3 regions of the Geobacillus sp. Y412MC52 genome follow, and region 1 is predicted to be linked to each of the others. Evidence: riboswitches for the same ligand, from Rfam matches in the RefSeq annotation. Region 1 holds a riboswitch; each other region holds the start of a gene.
What was found. A riboswitch is a leader RNA that binds a small molecule or an ion and turns the genes downstream of it on or off. The one in region 1 is predicted to bind S-adenosylmethionine.
Positions count from the first base shown of each region.

Region 1 (5,244 bases):
CTGCTCTCCTGCGTGTATAGCATCGCCGAATCCCGACAAAACCTCTCCGCCGGGCTGGAGCTTCTTCGGTCGCGGAAAGACCACAGCGTCGTCGAGTTCATTTATGACGCTGCGAAGCAAGATATTCCCATTGATGTGATCAAAAAACAGCTCCGTATCGCGTAAGGGGTACCCTGTTTGTCTCTCTAACCATGGAAATTATTGTAATGAAAAATGCTCATCTACAGTCATTAATATATTGAAAGCCGTCTAAATCAATATACAAAATGGCGCCGTGTTGTTTCGTTTCTTTCAGTTTCGACAGCATTGCCTTGGCAAGCTGCAAAAATCGACGCCGATTCGGCAATCCGGTGAGCTCATCATAATGGTAATGGAACAGGGAATCATACAGCCGCCTGTTTTCTTCGAGCGCTTTCCTTGTTCCCTCATGTTCCATGGCGAGGCTCGCGAGCGATGACAGCGCCGACATGATTTCCATATCTTCCGGTTCCGGTTCGCGTTCGGTCGGATAGTAAAACGCCAGCGTTCCGAGCACATGGCCGAATGATGAGAGAATGGGCATGGACCAGCAAGCTCTCAATCCGTGCGCCAACGCCAATTGCGCATAAGACGCCCAGCGGGGGTCATTTGCCACGCTGCTTGCAATCACGATCTCTTTTTGATAGGCGGCCGCGCCGCACGATCCAGATTGCGGCCCGATTTCGATTCCATTCATGGCTTCGATATAAGCGGATGGCAAGCTTGGCGCTGCTCCATGGTAAAGGCGTCGCCCGTCGTCATCGGCAACCAAAATCGAACAAACGGCTGGAGGCCGCAATGCTTCAGCCGCCTTGGCAATGGACGTGAGAATGGCATCGAGCGGCTCGTGTTTGATGATTTGCTTCAAAATGTGAGTCTGTTCAGCGAGCAGCCGCTCCGCATGTGTTTCAGCGGTCATGTCAGAGCACGAGATGAGGAGGAACGGCGTATCGTTCAATGTTTTCCAACGCATATGCACGCGAACAGCGCATAATTTGCCGGTTTTATGCACCGTTCTGGCCGTGAATGTGCGGACTGTTTCATCTGTCGGTTGAGGAAGCAAGTGAGCGAGGGACGCCCAGTCGTCAGGATGGAAAATAGTTTGAAATGGGGCGCCGATGAGTTCAATCCGATCGTAGCCCAACGATGCACCCGCATAGTCATTCATATCGGCAATGACTCCGTGTTCAGTAACCACCCATTGCACGGCAGGCATAAAAAAGTAAAGCGCCCCATAATGCGTCATGATCGACTGCTTGTCCATGCGGAAGCAATCCTCCAATCTGCAAAAAAATAGATGCACTATGTCATTTTACCATGTTTTTATCTGTTTTTGTCTAGTTTTGTCGAACGATCGCTGTATTTTTTTCACTGATCGTGCAAAAAGATCAATCCACCGCAGGGTGCTCTCTTCTGAACACTTTTCTTTAGAGGCGAGAGATTAATCAAACATATTAAAACATTGTTCTAAATAATCATCATACGCCACCAACCTCCAAGTCCTTTAAGGGTGAAGCTGGAGCGGCTGTCGCGACATCTTGGAACAGCCGGACGCAGGGCAATCAGTGAAAACCATTGCCATCCCAGCGAATGTGTGGTAGGATAGGGGAAAATAGCATACGTCTTATCAAGAGTGGGCGAGAGAACGGGCTTGATGACCCCACAGCAACCTGCCTCTGGCAAGGTGCTAACACCTGCAAAGCGGCTTCGCTTTGGATGATAAGAACGGCTCATGACCCCTTTCGCATCATTCCGAGGCGAAGGGGTTTTTTTGCGGACGGGAGGTGAGAGAAACGGTGGCGGAACCCTATTCGCTCCGTGCCTGCATGGCGGCCCATTTCTCGGTTGCGGCGTTTGCCGTTCATGTCATGCGCTGTGTGCAGGCGGAGCTCATCCGGTTTGACCCTAAGGCGGCGGTGCATGTCGACCGTGGGGAGGGCTACAGCCATTTGTATGGGAGCGCACAAGGGAGAGTGTTTTCCATCTTGTTGACGAGCGGAGAAGCGGACGAACGGAGAGCCGAAGGGCCGTACGCCCTTGACCGCTACATATGGACAGAGCTTGGGAAAAAAGGGATTTTCCCGATGCAGATGACGCCGTATTTACAAGCAGTATGGTTAACTGAGTCATAGAAAGGAAGAGGGACGAATGGCAGTTAAAAAATTTGAACATGTCGGCATTCAAGTGAAAGACATCGAGGCATCGAAAGAGTTTTATCAAAATGTTGTCGGCTTGGAGCTGCTCGACGAAATGATTCATACGAACGGCACGATGAAATTGGCGTTTTTAGGGATTGGCGGCTCGATCATTGTCGAGCTGATCGAAGGATACAACCCGGATTTGCCGACGGAAGGAAAAGTGCACCATGTGGCGTTTACGGTGGAAGGCATTGAGCAGGAGAAAGAACGGCTTCAGTCGCTCGGTGTGCCGCTTGTGTGGGAAGAAATAACGACACTTCCGAACGGGGCGAAATATTTGTTTTTCCGCGGGCCCGACGGTGAATGGATCGAATTTTACGAGCCTGCTCGATAAATGGCGTCACGCTAGGCGGCCAGCTGTTTGGGCCGCCTATGAATTTGCCGTCTGGCGATTGGCGCTTCGTTCCATTTTTCTTCGTATGGCCTTGCCTGCCGCTAGACAACAACCGTCCATGTAGGAGTCGTCGTCTTCTCGATTCAATGGTATACTAGAAAAAGAGAGGGGGGAGGCTGACGTGGAAGAAATGATCGTGCACGCGATTCAAGACGACTACCCTGATGAATTCGCCTGGTGCTACGGCTGCGGGCGTCTGAATGAACAAGGCCACCATTTTCGCACCGGGTGGCGGGGCGACAAAACGGTGACGGTGTATACGCCGCGTCCGGAACATACGGCGATCCCAGGGTTTGTGTACGGCGGGCTGATCGCCTCGCTCATTGATTGCCACGGCACCGGTTCAGCGGCGCTTGCCTTGCATCGGAAAAACGGCCATGAACCAGGGAGCGGGGAAACGCCGCCGCGCTTTGTCACTGCGTCGCTTCACGTCGATTTCGTCAAGCCGACGCCGCACGGAGTGCCGCTTGTCGCCGTCGGCACTGTGACGGAGATTCATCCGAAAAAATGGAAAGTGGACACCGAAGTGTTCGCCAACGGCGAACTGTGCGCCCGCGGCCAAGTCGTGGCCGTCGTGATGCCGAAAACGTTTGTCCGTGGGTAACAAGCAACGAAAGGCGCCGGAGAAGGGCTGTTTTTGACAGCGCTTTCTCCGGCGCTTGGCAACTGGTCGAAAACGGCTGCGCCTCACCTCGTTTCGCCATTGAGGACTGATGATGTCATGAAAAAGGCAACTCGACAACGCCTCTTCTCAAGTGGGGAAACCTTGTGAAATTGGTTCTCCTTTTTCAACAAAACCACCGATTTGGCGAACATCATCGTTTTTCACCGGTTTTATCGGATTCCTCTGATCATCGCTTTCCATGCGTTCAAACCAACAACAGCAGCTGCTGTTTGGCCTCGTCGAATCCAAGGAGAACGAGCATGCGCAAAAACCCCTTTTGGAGATCCATCACCTTCACGGTTTGTCCATGATCAGCACCGACGACGTGGCGCTCGCCACTTCTTTGCCGTTTTGCCGCACGATGGCGGTTACATAGGCGACGGTTTTCCCGAACTTTTCCACCCGCGCCTCGATTTCGGCTTCTCCAGCCGCCGCTGGGCGGTGAAACGTCGTCTGCAAGTTGATGGAGGCGTGCATTTGGTCATCGCGAAGCAAGGTCGTCACCGCATACGCCATGAGAATGTCCGCCGCCGCCCCGACGAACCCGCCCATAATCACCCCGTTGCCGTTGAGCAGCGATTCGCTGATCGTCCATACGCCTTTCGCATAGCCGTCTCGGGCTTCCGTCAGGCGGACGCCGAGCGTTTCGTCGCATGGGGGCGGCGCGCTTTGACCGGCGATGACGTCATGCAAGTTGGTCATTGGCTTCATGTGGAACACCCTTTCTGTTGTCAATCATGTTTTTTATTCGCCAAACGGCGGCGATTTCCTCTTTCCGCGTGCATGGGGAGGAGAACGGCAAAGCTGTGGCGAAAGAAACAAGCAGCTGATGATGGAAAGGAGATGGTCTCATGTATCAACCGCCAGACGCCGGCCGTTGGACGGGACGGATTGACAGCGTGAGCGATGAGCAGGCGTTTCGTCTTCATCAGCGCATTCGCTTGCTCGATTTGTCCAAGCCATTGGAGACGGTGGAACGAGCGGCGGCATTCATCGGGTTTGCGTGCGACGAAGGAGTGCGCCGCAACCAAGGCCGCCAAGGGGCGAAAGAGGCGCCGGCCGCCGTCAAAGCGGCGCTGGCCCGGCTGCCTTGGCATCTTCCGGAAGGGGTCGTTGTCTATGACGCAGGCGATGTCGTTTGCGTCGATGAACGGCTCGAACAAAGCCAGACTGAACTTGGGAAGGCGGTCGCCCGCCTGCTGAAAAACGGGATGGCGTCTATCGTGATCGGCGGCGGCCATGAGACGGCGTACGGCCATTACTTGGGCGTTCGCGAAGCGCTCGGGCCCGAAGCCCGCCTTGGCATCCTCAACATTGACGCCCATTTCGACTTGCGCCCGTACGATGACGGCCCGACGTCCGGGACGATGTTTCGGCAAATATTGGATCAAGACGAACGGGTCCGTTACTTCTGCCTCGGCATTCAGCGGATCGGCAACACGGCGGCGCTGTTTGCGGCGGCCGAGACGTACGGCTGCCGGTACATGCTTGAAGACGAGCTGACCGCAGGACCGATCGAGGCCGCCTATGAACAAATCGAGGAGTTTGCCGCCGATCACGATGCCGTGATGCTCACCATTTGCATGGACGCCATCAGCGCGGCCGCTGCGCCGGGGGTGAGCGCACCGTCGCCGTTTGGGCTCGCTCCGTCGTTGGCGCGCGCTCTCATCCGCCGAATCGTTTCTCATCCGAAAACGATCAGCGTCGATCTTTGCGAAGTCAATCCACTCTGGGATGAAGGCGGAAAAACGGTGGCGTTGGCCGCCGCCTTTTGCATGGAAGCGCTCCTTCATTTTCGACGATTGCAGCCAAGGCGGTGAGAACGTGAAATTGGTCATTGCCGAACGGGACGACAAGGAACGAGAAGCGATCCGCTGGCTCGTTTCCGCGTATTCGCTGCCGATCGAGCAGGTGTACACGGCGGCCAATGTGGAGGAGATGATGGCTCTTCTTGAGCGGGAGGCGCCGGA
Region 1 covers NC_014915.1:1,312,227-1,317,470, forward strand. Annotated here, with positions in the region: partial or broken gene GYMC52_RS06575 (IS701 family transposase) at 1-165, shown strand, start outside; gene GYMC52_RS18130 (sensor domain-containing diguanylate cyclase) at 218-1,282, opposite strand; SAM riboswitch class I at 1,640-1,744, shown strand; gene GYMC52_RS06585 (hypothetical protein) at 1,815-2,150, shown strand; gene GYMC52_RS06590 (VOC family protein) at 2,167-2,550, shown strand; gene GYMC52_RS06595 (PaaI family thioesterase) at 2,732-3,214, shown strand; gene GYMC52_RS06600 (PaaI family thioesterase) at 3,569-3,985, opposite strand; gene hutG (formimidoylglutamase) at 4,126-5,094, shown strand; gene GYMC52_RS06610 (helix-turn-helix domain-containing protein) at 5,099-5,244, shown strand, end outside.

Region 2 (5,244 bases), 1.6 Mb from region 1:
AGGGAATACCGTGTCCGGCCGGGTTCTTGTTACACGAGCGGTCCGCCGAGTTTTTCAATGGACGGATCGATGTGGGCGAATTTTTGGAAGTTGGCGCGGAATTTTTGCGCCAGCTCTTTTGCTTTTTGTTCGTATGCTTGTTTGTCGGCCCATGTGTTTTGCGGCTGCAGGACTTCATCCGGCACGCCGGGGACGTGGGTTGGGATGGCGAGGCCGAAAATCGGGTCTTGCACCGTTTCGGCGTTGTCCAGCTCCCCTTCGACGGCGGCTTGCACCATCGCCCGGGTGTAGGCGAGCTTCATGCGGCTGCCGACGCCGTACGGTCCCCCTGTCCAGCCGGTGTTGACCAAAAAGACGCGAACGTTGTGTTCGGCGATTTTTTGCCCGAGCATTTCCGCGTACTCAATGGCCGGGCGCGGCAAAAACGGTGCGCCAAAGCACGTTGAGAACGTTGCTTCCGGTTCGGTGACGCCGCGTTCGGTGCCGGCGAGTTTGCTTGTGTAGCCGCTTAAGAAATGGTACATCGCTTGTTCGCGCGTCAGCTTGCTGATCGGCGGCAGGACGCCGAACGCATCAGCCGTCAAAAACACGATCGTGGACGGATGGCCGGCGACGCTCGGATCGATGATGTTTTGGATCGCCTGAAGCGGGTAGGCGGCGCGCGTGTTTTCCGTCAGCGTGCCGTCGTCGTAATTCGGCACCCGCGTCGCGTCATCGAGAACGACGTTTTCGAGCACCGCGCCGAAGCCGATGGCGTCAAAAATTTGCGGCTCTTTCTCGCGCGATAGGTTGATGCATTTCGCATAGCAGCCGCCTTCGATGTTGAAAATGCCGCGGCTTGACCAGCCGTGTTCATCATCCCCGATCAAGCGGCGGTTCGGGTCGGTCGAGAGCGTCGTTTTTCCCGTTCCCGACAAGCCGAAAAAGAGGGCGACGTCGCCTTCCTGGCCGACGTTGGCCGAGCAGTGCATCGGCAGGATGCCTTGTTCCGGCAGCAAATAGTTCATCACCGAGAAAATCGATTTTTTCATTTCGCCGGCATACTCGGTGCCGCCGATCAACACGGTGCGCCGTTCAAACGAGATGATGATGAACGCTTCCGAGCGCGTGCCGTCAACTTTCGGGTCGGCTTTAAAGTTCGGCGCGCAAATGACGGTGAATTGCGGCTCATGCGCGGCGAGCTCCTCGGCGCTCGGCCGGATGAACAGCTGATGGACGAACAAGTTGTGCCAGGCGAATTCGTTGACGACTTGAATCGGCAGCCGGTATTTCGGATCGGCGCCGGCAAAGCCTTTAAACACGAACAGTTCATCTTTCTTCATTAAATAGTCGAGCACTTTGTCGTACAGTTTATCAAACGTCTCCGGAGACATCGGCTGGTTGACCGCTCCCCAGTCGATCGTTTGCTTCGTTGACGGTTCTTCGACGATGTATTTGTCTTTCGGCGACCGCCCTGTGTACTTGCCGGTTGTCACCGCGACGGCTCCGGTGTGCGTCAGCCGTCCTTCGTTCCGCTGCAGGACTTTCTCAACGAGCTCGGCGACGGACAGTTGATGATGCACGTACGGTTTTTGCAGCAATAAATCAAGCTTGTTCGTCATGTTTGCGATCCCCATATTCAAAACCTGCCTTCTTTTTGAAATCACTCTTGAAAATAGTATAACACATTTTTATTAATAGTCCATACTAATTGTGTGGGTTTTTCAAACTTTATTTTGCCCAATGTGTCGATTTTCTTGAGGAAAGAATTTTCGCGGCTGGAAATGATAAAAAATGAATTTTGATAGTTGACTTTGCCGATTCCATTGCGATAAGATAAGTCATTGAACGGATACTCTTATCCCGAGCCGGTGGAGGGACAGGCCCGATGAAGCCCAGCAACCGTCACAACTGTACATGTGTGAAATGGTGCTAACCTGTGGCAAGGCGCAGTCCTTGAACGATAAGAGTGAAAGGAAGCAATACGATTGCCATGACCTTTCCTCAGCCGTTACAGGAAAGGTTTTTTATATTGCGAAGGGAAAAAGGGAAATGAGTTCCGTGTCGCCACATTATGCCAAGAGGAGGAAACAAACCGAATGTCAGCCAAACGCCGCTTGTTTACTTCAGAGTCTGTGACGGAAGGACATCCGGATAAAATTTGCGACCAAATTTCTGACGCCATTTTGGATGCCATTTTGGAAAAAGATCCGAACGCCCGCGTCGCCTGCGAAACGAGCGTCACGACCGGGCTGGTGCTCGTGAGCGGGGAAATCACGACATCAACATACGTGGACATTCCGCGCATCGTCCGCGATACGGTCCGGGAGATCGGCTACACGCGCGCCAAATACGGATTTGACGCTGATACGTGCGCGGTGCTGACGTCGATTGACGAACAATCGCCGGACATTGCGATGGGGGTGGACCGGGCGCTCGAGGCGCGCGAAGGTCAGATGACTGACGAGGAAATTGAAGCGATCGGCGCCGGCGACCAAGGATTGATGTTTGGGTTCGCCTGCAATGAGACGGAAGAATTGATGCCGCTGCCGATTTCGCTTGCGCACCGCTTGGCGCGCCGATTGGCGGAAGTGCGCAAAACGGACGTCTTGCCGTACTTGCGGCCGGACGGGAAAACACAAGTGACGATCGAATACGATGAAAACGGCAAACCGGTGCGCGTCGATACGATCGTCGTTTCCGCGCAGCACCATCCGGAAATTACGCAAGAGCAAATCCAGCGCGACATTAAAGAACAGGTCATCGAGCCGGTCGTGCCCGCGGAGCTGCTTGATGAGAACACGAAATATTTCATCAACCCGACAGGACGGTTTGTCATCGGCGGTCCGCAAGGGGATGCTGGGTTGACGGGGCGCAAAATCATCGTCGATACGTACGGCGGCTACGCCCGCCACGGCGGTGGCGCGTTCTCGGGCAAAGATCCGACGAAAGTCGACCGCTCGGCGGCGTATGCGGCCCGCTATGTCGCGAAAAACATCGTCGCGGCAGGACTGGCCGACAAATGCGAAGTGCAGCTTGCCTACGCGATCGGCGTCGCCCGCCCAGTTTCGATTTCGATCGATACGTTCGGCACCGGCAAAGTGTCGGAAGACATTTTGATTGAGGTCGTGCGCAACAACTTCGATCTCCGCCCGGCGGGCATCATCAAAATGCTCGACCTTCGCCGCCCGATTTACAAACAGACGGCTGCTTACGGCCATTTTGGGCGTACGGACATCGACCTGCCGTGGGAGCGCACCGACAAAGCCGCCTTGTTGAAAGAACAAGCGCTGGCGTTGGCGGACAAGTGATGAAAGAAAAAGAGCTGCCTGATCACGGCAGCTCTTTTTTGTTGGCGCACGATGTCCGCTGTTGCTGCAGCGCTTTGTAATACTGCCCTTTCTCGACATATTCGCGGCGTATGCGCTCCATTTCGCGGATGTCGTCTTCCGTCAGTTCGCGGACGACTTTCGCCGGCCGGCCGAGGGCGAGCGTGTTGGGCGGAATTTTTTTGCCCGGCGGCACTAAACTGCCGGCGCCGATAAACGCGCCTTCCCCGATTTCCGCGCGGTCCAAAATGATCGAGCCCATGCCGATGAGCGCGTTTTTGCGAACGATGGCGCTGTGCAAAATGACTTGATGGCCGACTGTTACACCGTCTTCAATGATAAGCGGATTGTTTGGACTTTGATGCAAAATTGAGTTATCTTGAATATTGACCCGGTTGCCAATCACCGTTGGCGCCACATCGCCGCGAATGACGGTATTGAACCAAATGCTCGTCTCTTCGCCGATCACGACATCGCCGGTGATCGTCACATAGTCGGCGATAAAGGCGGAGGCGGCAATTTGCGGCGTTTTGCCTTTGTATGGGTAAATCATGGGCGTTCGTTCCTTTCTGTTGCAAAATCGATCGTTCACCATGTATTGTACAACGCTGCGTCCAAATCGCCAACGAAAGCGAGCGCGCCTGATCGGGATTGGTGAAAAACGTTTCGTTTCGCCCGATGAGTGGTTGGGATCGGGAAAGAAGATCCGATTTCACAAAGCTTCTCAACGTGAGAAGAACCGTTGTTGAGCGGCTTTTTCATTCCATCGCCAACCCTTTTATGGTTTGCCCCGGCCGCATTGATGGCAATACTGGAAGACGAGATCGCAGGCTGTTCAGACGCGAAACGATTTTGGTTGCCGATAAGATGGAAATGCTAGGAGACGAGACCATGGTGTTTGCACCTGAGGTGAGCCGATTGAACATTCCGAAAAACCCCATCGCCTTGATGAAAATGGTGTATCGTGACGTGCTTCCGCTTGTCCACCGCGAGCTTGCCTATTGGCGGCGCCAGGCCGAGCGCATTCCCGACCCGGAATTGCGGCGCCAGGCCTTGGCGAGCATCGCTTCGAAAACGTTCCATTGCGAAGGCGGCTCCATTTTGGCGCTCTTGGCCGGAGAAAACATGGAGGATTGCATCCGCTTTATCGTTGCTTACCAGACGATCAGCGATTATTTGGATAATTTGTGCGACCGCAGCACCTCGCTCGATCCGCTCGACTTTCGCGCCTTGCACGATTCGATGCCGGACGCTTTGACGATCGGCGCGGAGCCGTCGAACTATTACCGCCATCGCCGCGAACAGGAAGACGGCGGCTATTTGCCGGCGCTCGTCCGCACGTGCCAAAAGGTGCTCGAGACGGTGCGCCATTATGAGACGATCGCCCCATTTTTGCATGAATTGGCCGGATATTATTGCGACTTGCAAGTGCATAAACATGTCGAAGCGAGCGAGCGGGTGCCGCGGCTGGAGAAATGGTTCGCGCAATACAAAGACGCCTTGCCGCCGATGGAATGGTATGAGTTTTCCGCCTGCTCCGGTTCGACGCTCGGCATTTTCTGCCTCGTCGCCTATGCGTTTGGCGAATCGTTGCCGCCGGAGATGGCGAGACAAGTGCGCGACGGTTATTTTCCGTACATTCAAGGACTGCACATTTTGCTCGACTATTTGATCGATCAGGAGGAAGACCGGGACGGCGGCGATTTAAACTTTTGCTTTTACTATCCGAATGAAACGGTGATGCTTGAGCGGCTTTGCCATTTCATCGAAGAGGCCGACCGCCATGTCGGCGCCCTTCCGCACGGCGAGTTTCACCGCCTTATTCACCGAGGGCTTCTTGGGTTGTATTTGTCGGATGCCAAGGTGAAAAAGCAGCGCGGGTTGCGCCGGCTGGCGCGCCGGCTCGTCCGCGCCGGCGGGGCGGCGTCGCAGTTTT
Region 2 covers NC_014915.1:2,953,282-2,958,525, reverse strand. Annotated here, with positions in the region: gene pckA (phosphoenolpyruvate carboxykinase (ATP)) at 30-1,616, opposite strand; SAM riboswitch class I at 1,835-1,949, shown strand; gene metK (methionine adenosyltransferase) at 2,079-3,290, shown strand; gene GYMC52_RS14495 (gamma carbonic anhydrase family protein) at 3,313-3,861, opposite strand; gene GYMC52_RS14490 (tetraprenyl-beta-curcumene synthase family protein) at 4,200-5,244, shown strand, end outside.
Region 2: it holds a riboswitch for S-adenosylmethionine, as region 1 does, so the genes downstream of both, metK (methionine adenosyltransferase) here and GYMC52_RS06585 (hypothetical protein) in region 1, are expected to answer to the same signal.

Region 3 (5,244 bases), 1.8 Mb from region 1:
AATTTGCGGCAGAAGCCCGGCGTCGACATCGGCCTTAAATTTTAAATGCTTTGGATTTTCGATGATGTCATTGACTGTCGCTTTCGTTTTATCGACGCCCGGTTTCAATTTAATGAGCCCTTTTTCTTGCAGCATCGATAAAATGCGGCCATGGTCGGCGACCGAGTTGCTCATGATGATCGTCGCGCCGTCCGGCAGTTCTTCAATGCTTTTGTATTTTTTCGAGTATAAGCCGATCGGCTCGATATGAATGCCGCCGGCGTTGACGAAATCATAGCCATACTCTTTCTTTTGCGATTCCAAATACGGAATATGTTGGAAATAGTTGGCATCGATTTGCTTCTCCGCCAGCGCTTTGTTCGGCAAGATGTAATCTTGGAACGTAATGATCTCCAAGTCGATGCCTTTTTTCTTCAAAATCGGTTTCGCTTTTTCCAAAATTTCCGCATGCGGCACGTTCGACGCACCGACTTTCAACTTCACCAATTTGCCGTCTTTGCCGCCTTCCGCGTTGTCGTGATTGTTGCTTCCGCATGCTGCCAAGGCGAAGACGAGAGCGGCGGCAAGGAGCGCACCAAGCCATTTTTTCATCGACTTCTTCCTCCTTTATCGTTTATCGATTTTTGAAGTGACAAAGTCACCGATCAACTGAATGACAAAGACAATGACGAGCACCAACACGGTCGCGACAAACGTCACATCGTTATGGTTGCGCTGGAATCCTTCCAAATACGCCAAGTTCCCAAGCCCGCCGGCGCCGATAGCTCCAGCCATCGCTGTATAGCTGACGAGCGACACCGCCGTCACCGTAATGCCGGAGACGAGCGCTGGAAGCGATTCAGGCAAGAGCACTTTCCAAATGATCGTCCACGTTGAGGCGCCCATCGCTTGGGCTGCTTCGATGACGCCTTTGTCGATTTCGCGAAGGGCGATCTCCACCATGCGGGCGTAAAACGGCGCGGCCCCAATGACCAAAGCCGGCAGCGCCGCATTGGCGCCAAGCATCGTCCCGACGAGCCAGGTGGTAAACGGAATGAGCAAAATGATCAAAATAATAAACGGAATAGAGCGGAAAATGTTCACAAACGCCGCAATCACTGTATTGACAAACCGGTTTTCCCATAGGTTGCCCTTCGCTGTCAAAAATAGAAGCAAGCCAAGAACGATTCCGAGGACGAAAGTGGCCGCCACCGCCACTCCCGTCATATACAGCGTCTCGACCGTCGCCGCCCACATCGTCTCCCATTGCACGTTCGGCAGGAGGTTAGCGAGCATCGTGAATCACCTCCACCGCCACTTGCTGGCGTTGAATATAGTCAAGCGCCCGGTCGATTTCATCCTTCGCCCCGTCGAGGTGCACGAACAGCACCCCATAGGCGCCTTGATGGGTTTGCGAAATTTTCCCTTGCAAAATGTTGACATCGACGGCAAACTGGCGCACCACTTCGGTGATGAGCGGCTTTCCGGCGGCCGCGCCGACGAACGTCAGCTGCGCGATCAGCCCGCTCGGGTATTGGCCAAACAAATGGGAAATCGCCTCTTCCGTCTCCTCGGGCTCGATCAGCTGCTTGACGAACCGTTTCGTAATCGGTTGCTGCGGGTTGCGGAACACATGCAACACTTCGCCTTGCTCGACGATTCGGCCGCTTTCCATCACCGCAACGCGGTCGCAAATTTTGCGGATGACGTGCATTTCATGGGTGATCAGCACAATCGTCAGCCCAAGACGCTTGTTGATGTCAACGAGCAAGTCCAAAATCGCATCAGTCGTCTGCGGGTCCAACGCCGATGTCGCCTCGTCGCACAGCAAGACTTTCGGGTTGTTGGCGAGCGCCCGGGCGATGCCGACCCGCTGCTTTTGCCCGCCGCTCAGCTGCGACGGGTAGGCATCCTCGCGCCCGGAAAGGCCGACAAGCTCGATCAATTCATCCACCCGCTTGTTCCGCTCCTCTTTCGGGACGCCGGCAATTTCAAGCGGAAAGGCAATGTTTTCCCTGACCGTGCGAGACCAAAGCAAGTTGAAATGCTGGAAAATCATCCCGATTTCTTGGCGCGCCTTGCGCAGCTCCCGCCCTTTCACGCGCGTCATATCGCGCCCGGCGACGACGACCCGGCCGCTCGTCGGCTTCTCGAGCCCATTGAGCAAGCGGATGAGCGTGCTTTTCCCCGCGCCGCTGTAGCCGATAATGCCGAAAATTTCCCCTTCGCGAATCTCAAGCGACACATTGTCGACAGCCGTGACCGAGCCGTTGGCCGCCTGATAGATTTTCGTCACTTGTTCGAGTGTAATCATCGTTTCACCTTCCTCCCCAAGCGGCAGAGCGCAAAAAGAAAACCTTTCTGCCCGCAGAGAACAGAAAGGTATCGTGCACCATTCCGTCTCTTATCTCTCAAAGCAGGCCGCTTTGTGTGAATTGGCACCATTTCAGCAGATGCGCTGACGGTTGCCGGGCTTCATTGGGCACATCCCTCCACCTCTCTTGATAAGAGCGCAACAATCGCCTATTCAATTGATTACGAGTGTGATTGTATCATTGTCTGTCGAATCGTGTCAACATCTTTTTTATCCGACGTGCCGATACGGCTTGGCCAAATGGAGGAGCGATTCAAGAAGCAAAAGCTGGCGGAAGTTTCCTGACACGTGCACTTCACGCAACCGGACGAGCTGCTGCAGCTTCAGTTCGCCGTTCAGCAGGGACGCGAGCGCCTCTTTGGAGCCGCGCACCGTCAATGTTTTCCGTTCATCGTTTTCCATCCCTCTAGCGGCTGATTCCTTGCCGATCAACAGCAAGGCGGTTTCGTCATCGCTTTCAAACCGAACATATAGCTGCTCATCCGGCAAAATCGGCACCAAATGGCGCAACACTTGCATCCGTTCCACGAACTGCCCGACTAATTCACGCATTTCCATGGATATCCCCTCCCCCATTTTTATTTTTTTCACTTCCACCTGAAGAGGAGAAATCCTTCACAAAAATCTCGACAACCCGTTGACGAACGAGCGCCGTTTTTGTCATTTCCCAAGAAATGTGTCAAACAGCGTCAAAAAAAGGCGAATCATCGGGGCGGCAAGCAGGCTTGAATCACTTCGTACAAATACGGAACGGAATGAAAGGCATACCACTTGCCTGCGATCGTTCCGTCCCTAAAAAGAAGCAGGCAAGGAACACTTTCAATTTTCCACGCAACGGCCTGCTCAGGGATATAGTTGATGTCCGTTTCGTAAAACGGCAGCGCCGGAAACAACTGCTCCACCACCGTGAGCATCCGCCGCGCCAGCTGGCACGTGCCGCACAGCGGTGTATACAAATAAAGGGCCAGAAGCGGCTCGACTTCCACCACTCGCATGACATCGTTTCGGTCGATCGCTTTCACTCGCCTCTTCCCCTCATGAGCGATTCGATGCGGACGTCGAAACGAGCGCGCAACAACACTTGCGCCAAGTGCCAAGGCGGAGCAGTCGCCACTTCGCGATACGCCCGGTCAATGTAAAGATGCTCCGCCTCTGGAAACATGCGGCGAAACTGCCGGCGCAATTTTTCTCCCGCCTCATCGGCATCGGCCAAGACGTATACATCGCATCCTTCCAGCTCATCAGCCAGCTCCTCAAGGCGCGCATCACTGATCGTGCCGTTTGTGCAGACGATGACGACTGGTTCGTTCAGCACCGCCGCCACTTTTTGCTTGTCTGATCGCCCTTCGACGATGATCACTTTTTCCACGCGTCGCATGTCCGACCCACCTAACTTCAAATGAGGATACTATTATTGTATGTCCTGCGCCGGCCAAATGTTGAAAATGAAAAGCAACGGCCATCCACCGTTGCCTTTCAACACCAGCCCGCTTCCCCGTCGCAATCGACATATTTTTGGTCCGGCTCAACGGTAGCGGTCACCTGTTTGTAAATTCTTCCGTTTTGTTCGGTATACCCATTTTTCAACGGGACGGCCGCCGGAAGCGGAAGGCGCCCGATGAGCTCTCCTTCCTCGTACAGCTCCAGCGAGCGGCCGTTCAGTTTGCCGATGATCCGGTCCGTGACATCTATGCGCGTCGTTTGCAGCGCCATCGCGAGCACCCCTTTTTTCAATCAAATTCCGGTATGTATAGAGTGCCCGAATCGAAGCGAAGATTGCAGGAACGTTTATCCTTCGTTGATCATCGCCTCGTATTGTTCCGCCGTCAACAAATTGTCGATTTCGCTCAAATCGTTCGGTTTGACGACAATCATCCACGCTTTGTCATACGGCGATTCGTTCACGTACTCCGGATGGTCATTTAACGCCTCATTCACTTCGACCACCGTGCCGCTGATCGGCGCATACAATTCCGAGACCGTTTTCACCGATTCAACGCTGCCGAACGGCTCGTTCGCCGCAACCTCTGCGCCGACTTCCGGCAGCTCGACAAAGACAATGTCGCCAAGCTCTGATTGGGCGTAATCCGTAATGCCGACGCGCACGTTCTCTCCTTCCACGCGCACCCATTCATGCTCCTTTGTGTAACGAAGTTCTTTCGGCGTGTTCATCGAATCCCTCCATTGCGACAAAATGTATATTCCTTTTCATCATAACCGATTTTCCGCAAAAACTCACTGAATTCACCCGATTTTGCAAAAATTTTTTATGTCCCCGCCGCGAAAAACGCCTCGTATTCTTGTTCGCGAAAGCCCACGACGACCCGCTCGCCGTCCGTCAAAATCGGCCGTTTGACCAACATCCCGTCCGAGGCGAGCCAATCGAGCATCTCGTCTTCCGATGCGCGGTCGAGCTTGTCCTTCAAGCCAAGCTCGCGGTATTTCATCCCGCTCGTGTTGAAAAATTTTTTGAGCGGCAGCCCGCTTTGACGGTGCAAACGGGCGAGCTCCTCTTTCGTCAGCGGCTCGTCGACTAAGTTCACCGTCCGCACGTCAACGCCGTGTTCATCGAGCCAACGCTTCGCCTTCCGGCACGTTCCGCATTTTGGATACCAATAGAGCGTGAGCGCCATCTTCACTCCTCCCTTTCATTTCCGCTGTTTGGCAAACAAATAAGAAGCACCAGGCAGTCTGCCTGGCACTTCCCATTATCTATCACACAATATACCGTTCGGCTTCAATGAGCGCGGCGGCCGCTTCGCGTTTTTTCGCGATCACATTGATCGGCGTATGGCGCGTCAGCCGGCGGAGCGCGGCGAGCATCATCCGCAGCGTGTCGCCTTGTTCGACGGCGACGAGCGTTTCTTTCGCATGGGCTTCAATTTCATTGA
Region 3 covers NC_014915.1:3,135,354-3,140,597, forward strand. Annotated here, with positions in the region: gene GYMC52_RS15545 (MetQ/NlpA family ABC transporter substrate-binding protein) at 1-591, opposite strand, end outside; gene GYMC52_RS15550 (methionine ABC transporter permease) at 607-1,275, opposite strand; gene GYMC52_RS15555 (methionine ABC transporter ATP-binding protein) at 1,265-2,293, opposite strand; SAM riboswitch class I at 2,381-2,490, opposite strand; gene GYMC52_RS15560 (SCP2 sterol-binding domain-containing protein) at 2,564-2,911, opposite strand; gene GYMC52_RS15565 (thioredoxin family protein) at 3,058-3,375, opposite strand; gene GYMC52_RS15570 (toprim domain-containing protein) at 3,372-3,731, opposite strand; gene GYMC52_RS15575 (YusG family protein) at 3,830-4,066, opposite strand; gene gcvH (glycine cleavage system protein GcvH) at 4,142-4,525, opposite strand; gene GYMC52_RS15585 (arsenate reductase family protein) at 4,621-4,986, opposite strand; gene GYMC52_RS15590 (acyl-CoA dehydrogenase family protein) at 5,069-5,244, opposite strand, start outside.
Region 3: it holds a riboswitch for S-adenosylmethionine, as region 1 does, so the genes downstream of both, GYMC52_RS15555 (methionine ABC transporter ATP-binding protein) here and GYMC52_RS06585 (hypothetical protein) in region 1, are expected to answer to the same signal.